Regions from separate parts of the Acidovorax lacteus genome, predicted to be linked through region 2. Evidence: riboswitches for the same ligand, from Rfam matches in the RefSeq annotation. Region 2 holds a riboswitch; the other holds the start of a gene.

Region 1 (6,832 bases), on a different contig from region 2:
ATGCGCCGGTCACAAAGGCCACGCGGCCCGACAAATCGATGCTGTACGCCATTTTTAGAGAACCCCCACAGAAAAAAAGAACGGTCGTTCGATTGTCCAGATTCCCTGAATACAATCAGTCGCCAGGCAGACAGGCGCCACTGGCGCGGTCTGGAGACAATCCACGCATTATCAAACCCTAGCCCCGACGAGACGACCATGACGCACGAAGAAATCCTCGCCCAATACGGCCCCCGCGAAAGCATGGAGTACGACGTGGTCGTGGTGGGTGGCGGACCGGCCGGGCTGTCCACGGCCATCCGCCTCAAGCAACTGGCAGCCGAGCGCGGCCAGGACGTGTCGGTGGTGGTGCTCGAAAAGGGCTCGGAGCCCGGCGCGCACATTCTGTCGGGCGCGATCATGGACCCGAAGGCGCTGACGGAGCTGATCCCCGACTGGAAGGCCAAGGGCGCACCGTTGAACCAGCCGGTGACCGACGACGCCTACATCTTTCTGAGCGAAGAGTCGGGCTTTCGCGTGCCCAACATGTTCCTGCCGCCGTTTGCGCACAACCACGGCAACTACATCATCAGCCTGGGTGCGGTCACGAAGTGGCTGGCCGAACAGGCCGAGGGCCTGGGTGTGGAAATCTTCCCCGGCTTCACGGCCGCTGAAGTGCTGTACGACGACAAAGGTGCGGTGCGCGGTGTGGCCACCGGCAACTTGGGCGTGGGCAAGGACGGCGAGCCGACCGAGAACTTCCAGCTTGGCATGGAGCTGCTGGGCAAGTACACCGTGTTCGCTGAAGGCGCGCGCGGCCACCTGGGCAAGCAGCTGATCGCCCGCTACAAGCTCGACGAAGGCCGCGATCCGCAGAGCTTCGGCATCGGCATCAAGGAACTGTGGGAAATCGACCCCAAGAAGCACCAGCCGGGCTTTGTGATGCACACCGCAGGCTGGCCCATGGAGTCCGACACCTATGGCGGCGCCTTCCTCTACCACCTCGAAGGCAACAAGGTGGCCTTGGGCTTTGTCACGGGCCTGAACTATTCGAACCCCTACCTGAGCCCGTTTGAAGAGTTCCAGCGCTGGAAGACGCACCCGAACATCCGCTACTACTTTGAGAACGAGAAGGGCGAAATCACGGCCAAGCGCTTGTCGTATGGTGCGCGCGCCATCAATGCCAGCGGCCTCAACGCGCTGCCCAAGACGGTGTTCCCGGGCGGCGCACTGGTGGGCTGCGACGCAGGCTTCCTGAACGTGAGCCGCATCAAGGGCAGCCATGCCGCCATCAAGACCGGCATGCTGGCCGCCGAGGCCGCCTACGACGCTGTGGTCGCCGGCCGCCAGCAGGACGAACTGAGCGCCTACCCGGCTGCGTTCGAGCAGAGCTGGCTCTACACCGAGCTGAACAAGGACCGCAACTTCAAGAACTGGTTCCGTTACGGCCTGACGGTCGGCACGCTGATGAACGGCTTCGAGCAGTTCGTGCTGCGCGGCCACATTCCGTGGACACTGCACCGCGAGAAGCCCGATCACGCCTATCTGAAGCCCGCGGCAGAGTGCAAGCCCATCGTCTATCCCAAGCCAGACGGCAAGCTCACCTTCGACCGGCTCTCCAGCGTGTTCATCAGCAACACGAACCACGAAGAACAGCAGCCTTCGCACCTCACGCTCAAGGACGCCAGCGTGCCGGTGAACATCAACCTGGCCAAGTATGCGGGCCCCGAATCGCGCTACTGCCCGGCCGGTGTGTACGAATTCGTGCCTGACGAGGCCAAGGGCGGCAATGCGCAGCGTCTGCAGATCAACGCGCAGAACTGCGTGCATTGCAAGACCTGCGACATCAAAGACCCGACGCAGAACATCGTGTGGGTGACGCCCGAAGGCGGCGGTGGCCCGAACTACGCGGGCATGTAAGCCCGGCGGCGCACGCGTGCCGTCCTCAAAAGCCCGCCTTGGCGGGCTTTTTTTGTGCCCGCGGTGGCCACATCTCAGCGCCTGCGGTCGCGCCAGTATCCGAATGCTTCTTCGTGCACTTCGAGATCCAGTTCCTGGACGCGCTGCAGCCAGCGCTCTTGCACATCGGCCACCGCCTGGTTGTAGACCAGCGGCGCGATCTCCTGCAAAAAGAAGCCCAGCAAGGCCCCAGCCCCGATGTTGCCAAGACGCTGCTCGAGTTCCTGCTCAAAGTAGCGCTCGATCGACGCCACCGCCTGAGCGCGTTCGACTTTCGAAAGTTCAATCGGCACGGTGACCCCCTTAGCTCACATACAACGGCAGGTCGGCTTTCTTGAGTGTGCGCAGCACAAAGCTGGAACGGCTGTGGCGAATCCCTTTGATCTTGTAGAGCTTCTCGCGCAGCAGCCGCTCGTAGTCGCGCGTGTCCTTCACCACCACGCGCAGCAGGTAGTCGTAGTCGCCCGACACCAAGTGCGCCTCGATCACTTCAGGAATGCTGGCCAACGTCTCACCGAATTTTTCGAGCGTGTTGTCCGAATGGCTGTCGAGCGTGACCTGCACCAGCACTGTGTCCGGCAAATCCAGTGCCTGAGGGTTCAAGCGCACGGTGTAGCCCTGGATCACGCCGGCCTCCTCCATCTTGCGGATGCGGCCCCAGCAGGGCGACGGCGACAGGCCTACCGCCTGTCCGATCTCCTGGAGGCTGGCCCGTGCGTTGCCCTGCAGCACCGCGAGAATCTTCCGGTCTATCCGATCCATAGAGTTCCAACTTTCTGAGTTCAGTGGTTTGACAGATGATTTTCCTGATTTCTCTCGATAATTAAAGAAAAAGAGAAAATTATTCCAGCCCAATCGACGCACAATTTGCTGCATCAGGGCGCTCTTACCGGAGCGCCGGAAATGTCAGGGCCCCGGCTGGTTACCGCCAGCGCGGGGCGCTTGTCATTCGAACGTTGCGGTTCCGGCTGCTTCGCATACAGCAGCCGCCTGTCGAGCAGTTGGGCAGGTCTGCGGCCGAAACCCGTTAGAATGCGCTACGTCAGGAGAGAGTGCAAAGCGGGCAATGAATACGCCTCGCAGCACCGCCGAAGGCGCAGGAACCATCCGAACGCTCAGGCAAAAGGACTGGCAGCCGCCCGCAGGGATGCGGGCGTTCCCTTGCTGGAGAGAGGTGGCGGTCTTCCCGCCATCCACCGAAGGAGCAAGCCACGCAGGCCAGCCAGGGCGTTGTGGTGAATCTCTCAGGTAAAGCGGACAGCAGGGCAAATTCTGCGGCAGGCATGTCGCAGCCCCCATTTGCCCGGAGTTCGCCTTGACCGCCCCAGCCGCCCCCCTGCTCACCACCCCGCTTAATGCACTGCACCTGGAACTCGGTGCGCGCATGGTGCCGTTTGCCGGCTATTCCATGCCGGTGCAGTACCCAGCCGGCCTGATGGCCGAGCACCTGCACACCCGCCAAGCGGCTGGGCTGTTTGACGTCTCGCATATGGGCCAGTTGCGCCTGGTCGGCCCGGATGCCGCCGCGGCGTTTGAAAGCCTGATGCCGGTGGACGTGATGGGTCTGCCGGTGGGCAAACAGCGCTACGGCTTGCTGCTCAACGATGAGGGCGGGATCCTCGACGACCTGATGTTCGTCAACCGTGGCGAGGACCTGTTTGTCATCGTCAACGGCGCCTGCAAAGTGGACGACATTGCGCACATCCAGGCGCGTATCGGCCAGCGCTGCGAAGTCATTCCCATGCCCGAGCAGGCGCTGCTCGCCTTGCAGGGCCCGCAGGCCGTGACCGCCCTGGCCCGCCTGGCTGCGGGGGTCGAAAAGCTGGTATTCATGACCGGCGCGTCGTTCACGATCGCGGGCGCCCAGTGCTTCATCACGCGCAGCGGCTACACCGGCGAGGACGGCTTCGAGATCTCTGTGCCTGCTGCTCAGGCGGAGGCCTTGGCGCGTGCTTTGCTCGCACAGCCCGAGGTCAAGCCGATCGGCCTGGGCGCCCGCAACTCACTGCGTCTGGAGGCGGGCCTGTGCTTATACGGCAACGACATCGACACTGGCACCACCCCGGTAGAAGCCAACCTGACCTGGGCCATCCAGAAAGTACGCCGCACAGGCGGCGCGCGCGCGGGTGGCTTCCCGGGCGCAGCCAAGGTACTGGCCCAGCTCGACAACCCGGCCTTGGTAGCGCGCAAGCGTGTGGGCCTGGTGGCGCTGGAGCGCATTCCCGTGCGCGAGCACACGCCGCTGCAGAGTCTGGCGGGCGAACCCATTGGTGAAGTGACCAGCGGCCTGCTGGGCCCCACTGTGAACGAGCCCGTGGCCATGGGCTACGTCAGCGCAGAACATGCCACTTTGGGCACACGCGTGCAGGCCCTCGTGCGCGGCAAGCCCGTGCCCATGGAAGTGCGCGCCCTGCCCTTCGTGCCCGCCAACTATTACCGCGGCTGAAGCACGCGCGGCCCGGGCGTGCGACCCGGCTGCCCGCTACAGCGAACGCCCCCCCTTTCTTTTTTCAGGAGTCAACCATGACCGTCAAGTTTTCCAAGGACCACGAATGGATCAACGCCGCCGACGCTGCGGCTGCCGTGGTGGGCATCACCGTGCATGCGCAGGACGCGCTCGGGGATGTGGTGTTCGTGGATCTGCCCGAAGTGGGCAAGCAGTTCGCCCAGGGCGACGTAGCGGGTGTGGTGGAGTCCGTCAAGGCCGCGGCCGACGTGTACATGCCCGTATCGGGCGAGATCGTGGAAGTGAACGAGGCGCTGCGCGCCGATCCGTCCTTGGCCAATTCCGACCCGCTGAACGCCGGCTGGTTCTTCAAAGTCAAGCTGTCTGACGCCGCCCAGCTCGACGGCCTGATGGACGAAACCACCTACGCCGACTTCGCCAAGAACGCCTGACCTCCCTGTTCCTACCGCCCGTAGTCCGACCATGCTGATGCAATCTGCCCCGCCGCTCGGCGACCTTGAGAACGCCGCCGAATTCCAGCCCCGCCACATCGGCATCGATGCGGCCGACGAAGCGCACATGCTGTCGGTGATCGGCGAGGCTTCGCGCCGCGCCCTCATCGACTCCATCGTGCCGCGCGCCATCGCACGCAGCCGGGGCATGGACCTGCCCGCGCCCGTGACCGAAGCCGCCGCGCTGGCCGAGCTCAAGGCGATTGCATCGCAGAACCGCCTGCTCAAGAGTTTCATCGGCCAGGGCTACTACGGCACCCACACGCCGGGCGTGATCCTGCGCAACATCCTCGAAAACCCCGCCTGGTACACGGCCTACACGCCCTACCAGGCCGAGATCTCGCAGGGGCGCATGGAAGCCCTGGTGAACTTCCAGACCATGGTGACCGACCTCACAGCCATGGACATTGCCAACGCCTCGATGCTGGACGAAGCCACGGCGGCCGCCGAAGCCATGACGCTGGCCAAGCGCTCAGTCAAGGCCAAGGGTTCGCGCTTCATCGTCGCAGGCGACGCGCACCCGCAAACCATCGAAGTGATCCGCACCCGCGCAGAACCGCTGGGCATTGAGGTGGTGCTGGCCGACAGCGCCGAGCAGTGGGACAGCCTGCTGGCCGGCGACGACTACTTTGCCGTGCTCGACCAGTACCCCTCGACCAGCGGCCGCATCAGCACCGACAACGGAGACACCCGCAAGGTGCATGACAAGGGCGCGGCCTACATCGTGGCGGCCGACCTGCTGGCGCTGTGCGTGCTCAAGGCCCCGGGCGAATGGGACGGCGGCCCGGCCGCTGGGGGCGGTGCAGACATCGTGGTGGGCACCACGCAGCGCTTTGGCATGCCCATGGGCGCGGGCGGCCCGCACGCCGCTTACATGGCCTGCCGTGACGCGTTCAAGCGCAGCCTGCCGGGCCGCTTGGTGGGTGTGAGCGTGGATGCCCATGGCAACCCCGCCTACCGCTTGGCGCTGCAGACGCGCGAGCAACACATCCGCCGCGAAAAGGCCACCAGCAACATCTGTACGGCGCAGGTGCTGCCCGCGGTGGTGGCCAGCATGTACGCCGTCTACCACGGCCCGGCAGGCCTCAAGCGCATTGCCCTGCGCGTGGCCACCTTCACGGCCGTGCTGGCCGCAGGCCTGCGCGAGCTGGGCTACACGCCCACCAGCGACCATGCGTTCGACACGCTGAGCTTCCACGTCGGCGCCGACAAGGCGAAGGCGCTGGCGCAGCGTGCCGTGGCCCACGGCGCCAACCTGCGTATCTGCTGGGACGAGTACGTCTGCGTGTCGCTCGACGAAACCACCACCCGCGACGACGTACGCCTGCTCTGGTCCATCTTTGCCGCAGACGGCCAGCCCCTGCCCGGCTTCGACCGCTTTGAGAAAGGCCTGGAGCCGCTGATCCCGGCCGAGCTGCGCCGCACGAGTGCCTACCTCACGCACCCGGTGTTCAACGCCCACCACAGCGAGACCGGCATGCTGCGCTACATCCGCCAACTCTCCGACAAGGATCTGGCTTTGGACCGCAGCATGATCCCGCTGGGCTCGTGCACCATGAAGCTCAACGCGACCAGCGAGATGATCCCCATCACCTGGCCCGAATTCGCCCAGGTGCACCCGTTTGCCCCGGCCGACCAGCTTGCTGGTTACCGCCAGCTCGACGAGCAACTGCGCGCGTGGCTGTGCCAGGCCACCGGCTACGCAGGCATCAGCCTGCAGCCCAACGCGGGCAGCCAGGGCGAGTACGCAGGCCTGCTGGCCATCCGCGCCTACCACGCCGCACGGGGCGAAGGCCACCGCAACATCTGCCTGATCCCGAGCAGCGCCCACGGCACCAACCCGGCCAGCGCCCAGATGGTGGGCATGCAGGTGGTGGTGACGGCTTGCGACGCCCAGGGCAACGTGGACCTGGACGACCTGCGCGCCAAGTGCGAG
Region 2 (6,832 bases):
CGATTTTTAAAGATAGTCAATTGAAAACCACCCGCCAACAGCAAGACGCCACGCGCCGCCAGATTCTGGCCAGCGCGGTCGCGCTCATGACGCGCCAGGGCTACGACGGCACGACGATGAAAGACATCGCGCGCGCGGCGGGCATTGGCGACGCGACCATCTACAAGTACTTCCCGACCAAAGACCGGCTGGTGCTCGGCTACCTGGACGAGGTGGCCCACCAGGCAATTGCCGACACGCTGGCCACGCCCTGCTTTGCCGACTATCAGCTGCACGAACAGCTGCAGCGCCTGACCGATGCGGTGCTGGAGCGCCTCGAGCCTGACAAAGCCTTCGTGGCCGTGATCCGCGAGGTGACGCGCGCCGCGCCGCTGGCGCTGCTGGCAGGCCCGCTGCCGGGCCGCAGCGCGCTGCAGACGACCGTCACCGGCTTCATCCGCGAGGCGCAGGCGCGCGGCGAGCTGCCCTACCCGGGCTTCGAGGTGCTGGCCGGGGCGCTGTACGTGGACTTTCTGGCCGCCGTCATCGCGTACTGGATGGCCGACACCAGCCCCGAGACCAGCGACACCGCCCAACTGGTGGACCTGGCCTTGCAGGTGGGCGTGCTGGTGCTGCGCAGCGGCCTGCCGCACCGGCTGCTGGAGCTGGGCGGCTTCATGCTGCGCAGCCAGATGGTGCGGCTGCTGCAGCCCGGCGGCCACCTGCTGGGCCTGCTGCAGGGCGCACGCCAGCACTTCGGCGGCATGGCGGCGGGCTTTGCAACGCCGCAGGCCGGGGCACCGGCCCCTGCACCGGCCCGCAACGCCACCGACGCGCCCGCACCGCCCAAGCGCCGTCGGGCAGTCACCCCCCCTTCCGCACCCGCCGCCCGATCCGCGTCTGCACCCGACGGCGCCCCCACCCCGCCGCCCACCCGCCGCCCCCGCAGCCGAAAGACCGCCCCATGACCGCCACGCTCCACCCCAGCGCCCTGCCCCCGGTGCAGGCCGTGCCCGTGCCGCCGGGCACCGTGATTTACCAGGCCACGGCTGGTGCCCAGTTTGCGGACGCTTACCTGGTGGCCGACCAGCACCCGGCGCGCACGCCGCTGCAGGCCTGGCTGGATGTGGCGCAGCGCACGCCCGCCTGGGTGCGCGGGCTCATGTGGGTGCGCAACAAGGCGGTGCGGCTGGTGGGCCTCAAAGACCTGGGCCAGCTGCAGGACGGCCACCCGCCCGCCAGCGGCCGCGCGCTGCACGACGCGCGCAGCTACCGCGTGGGCGACCGCGTGGGGATCTTCCGCATCCGGCACCTGAGCGACACCGAGGTGGTGATGGGCCAGGACGACCGGCACCTCGATGTGCAGGTCTCCATCAGCAAACACCACGCGCCCGACAGCCCGCCCACGGTGGTGCTCAGCACCGTGGTGCACATCCACAACGCGCTGGGCCATGCGTACATGGCGGTGGTCACGCCTTTTCACCGCGTGATTGCACGGGGCACGGCGCAGCGCGTGGCCGCCTATGGACGGCGCTGACGCACCGCGCACCGGCAAGCTTGCGCGCGGAGCCATCACGGGGCTTGCGGCAGCGCGCATCGGCCTGGCCACGCTGGGCCACCGCACGCGCACCGCCACACCGGCCGAGCAGGCGGCGCACGAGGCGGCGCTCGGCCGCATCCTGTTTGGCGCGCTCGGGCAACTGCGCGGCTCGGCGCTCAAGGTGTCGCAGCTGCTGGCCATGCACCCGCAACTGCTGCCCGAAGGCGTGCGCAACGAACTTGCGCGCGCGCACTACCAGGCACCGGCGCTTAGCCGCGCAGTGGTGGGCCGCGTGTTCCGCCAGGCCTTCGGGCAGGAGCCCCAAGCGCTGTTCACGCACTTCGAGCCCACGGCCTTTGCCGCAGCCAGCCTGGGCCAGGTGCATCGCGCCGAGCTGGCCGGCCATGGCACCGTGGCCGTGAAAGTGCAGTACCCGGGCATGGCCGGCACCATTGCCAGCGACATGCAGCTGCTGCGCACCGCGCTGCGCGCACTGGCCCACACCGATCTGCCCCTGCCCTCTGGCACCGTGCTCGATGGCGTGGTAGCCGAGATCGAATCCACGCTGCGCCGCGAGCTGGACTACCGGCACGAGGCCGAGCAGCAGCAGTGGTTTGCCACGCACGCAGCGCAGCCCGGCGTGGTCATCGCGCAGCCCATCCTGTCGCACACCCGTGCGCAGGTCCTCACGCAGCCGTTCTTGCCGGGCCAGCCGCTGGCCCAGTGGCTGGCCACCCAACCGGCCCAGGCCTTGCGCGACCAGGCGGGCCAGCACCTGTGGGACTGGACGCTGCACTGCATGTTCGGCCTGGGCAGCATCCATGCCGACCCGCATCCTGGCAACTTTCTGTTCGCGGCCGACGGCACGGTGGGCGTGCTCGACTTTGGCTGCACGCGCGCGCTGTCGGGCCCGTTCCGCGCGCAGGTGCGCTCGGCCTGGTCGGCCCTGCTGCGGCCCGCGGCCGCCCCCGACCGCGACGCCCAGGTGCTGGCGGCCTACCAGGCCTTGGGCCTGGTCTCGGCCGACCTGCCGCTGCCCACCTACCGCAGCGCATGCGCGCCGGTGCTGGCGCCCATGCAGGCCTGGCAGCTCGAACCCTTCACGCAGCCCGTGTTCGACTTCGCCACCAAAACCCCGCCGCCACTGACCGAGCCAGCCCACCAGCGCGTACTGGGCCGCTATCTGCAGCAGGTGCCGGGCGAGATGCCGGCCTTTGAGCGCACCTGGATGGGGCTCATGCACCTGCTCACGCTGCTGGGTGCGCGGGTGCGCACGCGCCACGCGCACTGGCTGCACACCGACGCCTCGTCCGTTCCCACCGTGGAGTCCTCCCCATGAATCCTGTTGTCCACCGCGCCCCCCCTGCGCTTCGCTTTCGCTGGAAAGGCCCATGGCTGATCGCCGTGGCCGCGCTGCACAGCGTTTATGCCGCCATCGTGTTCATGCCGCAATGGCGCGACATGGCCGCGCAGGGCGTCATCGCAAGCGTGGGAGCCGATCCGATGCTGGGCGCCGTGGCGTGGTTCGCCCTGTTCGGCGCGTTGCTGGCCCTGCTGGGATGGGTCGTGCTGTGGGCCGAGCGCCACGCGCCCGAAGCCAGCCTGCAACGCCCGCTGGGTTGGGGCTTGTTGGCTCTGACGGGGATGGGCATCGCACTGATGCCGGATTCCGGTCTGTGGCTGCTGCTGCCCCCGGCGCTGGCCCTGAGCCGCAGCGCGGACGCGCGCACTGCACCTACCCGGGAGCGGGCATGAACACGGCTTTGCTCTGGGCCGCAGTCGGCCTCGTCCTCGTCGGCATCGTGCACTCGGTGCTGGGTGAAGTGCTGATCTTCCGCGCGCTGCGCACGCGCGGCATCGTGCCCACCACGGCGCAGCCGCTGCTGCGCGAGCGACAGCTGCGCATTGTCTGGGCCACTTGGCATCTGGTATCGGTACTGGGCTGGCTGCTGGCAGCGCTGCTCTGGCGACTGGCTGCCGAACCACCGCAAGCCCCGCTGGTGGTCTGGACGGCGCACGCCACTGGCGCTGCCGTGGCTGCGTGCGGGCTGCTGGTGCTGTATGCCACCCGAGCGCGGCACCCGGCCTGGGCGGTGCTGCTGGGCATTGCAGGGCTGCTGTGGTGGCGCTGACGGGGCGGTCGCCCCGATGGCCTGCATCAGCTTTTATTGCGGTGCATTAGCACGCTGATGCACCCCGCAGCAGGGCGGCAGGGCCTAGACTGCGGCACTGCAGGAGAGCAGGTGCGGCCCGCCGCATCTCACCGAAGGCGCAAACTCCCATACACGCTCAGGTTCCGTACTGCACCCAACACATTGCCGTCTGGAGAGCCGCCACCGTGCGTGGCGCACCGAAGGAGCAAGCCGTGGCCCATGCGGGGCCTGCGGTGAATCTCTCAGGTACCAAGGACAGGGGGAGCGGCAGCTGGCTGGCACGCCCGCTGCACGCTATCGATTTGATAGCTGCTCGTGCTTGCCTGCCCAGCACGAGACCCCTGAAAGGCTCCCATCATGCGCATCGCCGTTCTCGGCGCCGGTCTGCTCGGCGTCACCTCTGCCCACTACCTGCAGCAACTCGGCCACGAGGTCACCGTCATCGACCGCCAGGCCACGCCCGGCGCGGAAACCAGCTTTGCCAACGGCGGGCAGATTTCGGTGAGCCACGCCGAACCCTGGGCCAACCCGAGCGCGCCGCTCAAGGTGCTGCAGTGGCTGGGCCAGGAAGATGCGCCGCTGCTGTTCCGCCTGCGGGCCGATCTGCGCCAATGGCTCTGGGGCCTGTCCTTCCTGCGCAACTGCACGCCGGGCCGCACGCGCCACAACATCGAGCAGATCGTGCGCCTGGGCACCTACAGCCGCGCGTCGCTGCAGCAATTGCGCGCTGCCACCGGCCTGCAGTACGACCAGCGCACGCAGGGCATCCTGCACTTCTATACCAACCAGAAGGAATTTGAAGGTGCGCTGGCCCCGGCCGAGCAGATGCGCGCGCTGGGCTGCGAGCGCCGCGTGATCTCGGCCGACGAGGCCGTGCAAATCGAGCCTGCGCTGGCCGCGATCCGCCCGCAGCTGGCCGGAGCGACCTTCACGGCCGAAGACGAATCGGGCGATGCCAACCAGTTCGTGCGCGGCCTGGCCGCGGTGTGCGAACAGGCGGGCGTGCGCTTCCGCCTGGGCCACCACATCACGGCGCTGCGCACCACAGGCACGGGGGCCGACCGCCGCATCGACCATGTGGAAGTGACCAACGCCGAGGGCCGCTTCGAGCGCATCCAGGCCGACGCCTATGTGCTCGCGCTGGGCTCGTTCAGCCCACTGCTGGCCGCGCCGCTGGGGCTGGGCCTGCCGATCTACCCGGCCAAGGGCTATTCGGTGACCATGCCGGTGATCGACCCCTCGCGCGCCTACGAAGTGAGCCTGACCGACGACGAGTTCAAGCTCGTGTTCTCGCGCTACACCAGCGAGCGCGGCGACCGCATGCGCATTGCAGGCACGGCCGAGCTCAACGGCTACGACCGCCACCTCAACACCGTACGCTGCGAGGCCATTGTGCGCCGCGTACAGCAGCTCTTTCCGGGCGCGGCGGACGCCTCGCAAGCGCAGTTCTGGACGGGCCTGCGCCCGGCCACGCCCAGCAACGTGCCGCTGATTGGCCAGAGCCGCGTGGGCAACCTGTACCTGAACACCGGCCACGGCACGCTGGGCTGGACGCACGCTTGCGGCTCGGGCCGCGCGCTGGCCGACATCATCAGCGGCCGCGTGCCCGAGGTGGACTTTGCGTTTCTGGGCGGCGTGCAGGGCCGTCCGGTGCACACGCTGGGCACGCCCGCGCGCGCGGCGGGCTGAGGCCTGGGCACGCTGCCATGTCGCAGCGTGTTGCGCCGTGAGCAAATGTAAAAGCCGCTGGCAACACGCAACACCCGTATGCACGCTACAAGGACCTCGGGCATAGTCCTTCCCGTCAGAGGGAAATGACGAGAAGCGCTCACGGGCCTGCGGCATGGACGTCTGCTGCGGTGTGCGTGCGTGGTGCCTGAGGGGCACCGGCGCGCACGCCTACAGCGTGTCCAGCCTGTGGCCCGCAAGGCGGCGCATTCGATCCTGCGCAGCGCAGTGGAGGCGGTCCGGTTCGTGGCAACGGGTCCAACGGTCGCGGCGAGCACGAGCAAAGACTTGGCCGGCGTGATGCAGGCCACGCGCGGCGCAGGATTCGGCGCGCACACCGGCCTGGCGCTTGCAGCATCGGCGACCTGCCCGGTTCACCGGCTGGCCTACGGCCCCGCCCGGCCCGTGGCGGCTCACCGCCCCGGCACCCACACTGGACCAAAGCCCCATCCGCAACCACTGCACAGTGCAGCGCGGTGGGTGCCAAGGCACAGCCGCAGCCACCGCGGGGGCTGTGGGCGTTGCGCACACGGCTTGGGGGCTGCCCCCAAGCTGCCTCAAACCCTGGGAGTGACTGCGTGGTGCGCCCCTGGACTGCGCGCAGGGGGGGTCAGACCTCGGCCGCAGCGTCGTCCACAAACACCGTGAGCACGCCGGTGTAGCCGTACAGGTGCTGGTGGGCGATCTCGCCGCCCGCAAAAAAGCCGACCAGGGGCACGTCGCCCAGCGCATGGCGCACGATTTGCAGCTCAGCACTCGGGCCGCCGAAGTGCGGGCCGCCACGGCCCGAACAGCTCACGTACACCGCGCCACAAATGCGTCGCCCCTGCGGAGACTGCTGCACCCCGGGCGGCGCGCCCACGTCGGCCGCGGGGACGGCCAGCAGTTCTTCGGGCTCCAGCTCTTCGCGGATTTCGGCGCAGATGCGCATCAGGTCGGCCCGCGCAGCGGCCACGTTGCGCTGGCAGAAGGTCAGGCGCATGCCTGGCTGCACATGGTCGGCCAGGGCCACGCCGCGGCGCGCGCCGTCCAGGCCAATGATGTGGCGCACGCGGGTGTCGGTGCCAAAGTGCCCGGTGCGGCGCGCGGGTGCGTCGGCCATGGCTGGCGCATCGGCCAGGCCTGCCAGCGTGGCGCGCACCTTGCGCAGCGCAGGCTGCGGGTCGCCGTCGAGCGAGACATCGAGCGTGCGCAGCAGCACGTCGAGTGCGGGATCGCCATCGAGTGCCAGCACCACGTTGTCGTGCGCGGCGGTGACGGTGTGCTCGGCCCCCACCGGCTGGCACCCCTGCGTGACGCGGGAGAGCAGCGCCACGTCGCGCGCAAAGGCCACGCCCGACAGGCCGCCCGCAAACACGCCGCTGGCCGCGCCCTGCCCACGCAGGTTGCCGTTACCCGCCACCGCAAACTGCACGCTTGCGCCGCGGCTGGC

The links. Region 2 has a riboswitch for glycine ahead of ABD866_RS00215 (D-amino acid dehydrogenase). Riboswitches for the same ligand answer to the same signal wherever they lie in the genome.
Region 1: another riboswitch for glycine. It lies ahead of gcvT (glycine cleavage system aminomethyltransferase GcvT); the one in region 2 lies ahead of ABD866_RS00215 (D-amino acid dehydrogenase).

The regions. Positions count from the first base shown of each region.
Region 1 covers NZ_BAABEX010000007.1:555,880-562,711, forward strand. The annotation lists gene ABD866_RS05940 (SDR family oxidoreductase) at 1-52, opposite strand, end outside; gene ABD866_RS05945 (electron transfer flavoprotein-ubiquinone oxidoreductase) at 199-1,899, shown strand; gene ABD866_RS05950 (DUF2164 domain-containing protein) at 1,974-2,231, opposite strand; gene ABD866_RS05955 (Lrp/AsnC family transcriptional regulator) at 2,242-2,700, opposite strand; glycine riboswitch at 2,972-3,079, shown strand; glycine riboswitch at 3,093-3,209, shown strand; gene gcvT (glycine cleavage system aminomethyltransferase GcvT) at 3,254-4,384, shown strand; gene gcvH (glycine cleavage system protein GcvH) at 4,462-4,836, shown strand; gene gcvP (aminomethyl-transferring glycine dehydrogenase) at 4,868-6,832, shown strand, end outside.
Region 2 covers NZ_BAABEX010000001.1:33,698-40,529, reverse strand. The annotation lists gene ABD866_RS00240 (TetR/AcrR family transcriptional regulator) at 21-947, shown strand; gene ABD866_RS00235 (DUF2867 domain-containing protein) at 944-1,516, shown strand; gene ABD866_RS00230 (ABC1 kinase family protein) at 1,503-2,858, shown strand; gene ABD866_RS00225 (DUF6463 family protein) at 2,855-3,274, shown strand; gene ABD866_RS00220 (hypothetical protein) at 3,271-3,651, shown strand; glycine riboswitch at 3,832-3,941, shown strand; gene ABD866_RS00215 (D-amino acid dehydrogenase) at 4,030-5,361, shown strand; gene ABD866_RS00210 (FIST signal transduction protein) at 6,011-6,832, opposite strand, start outside.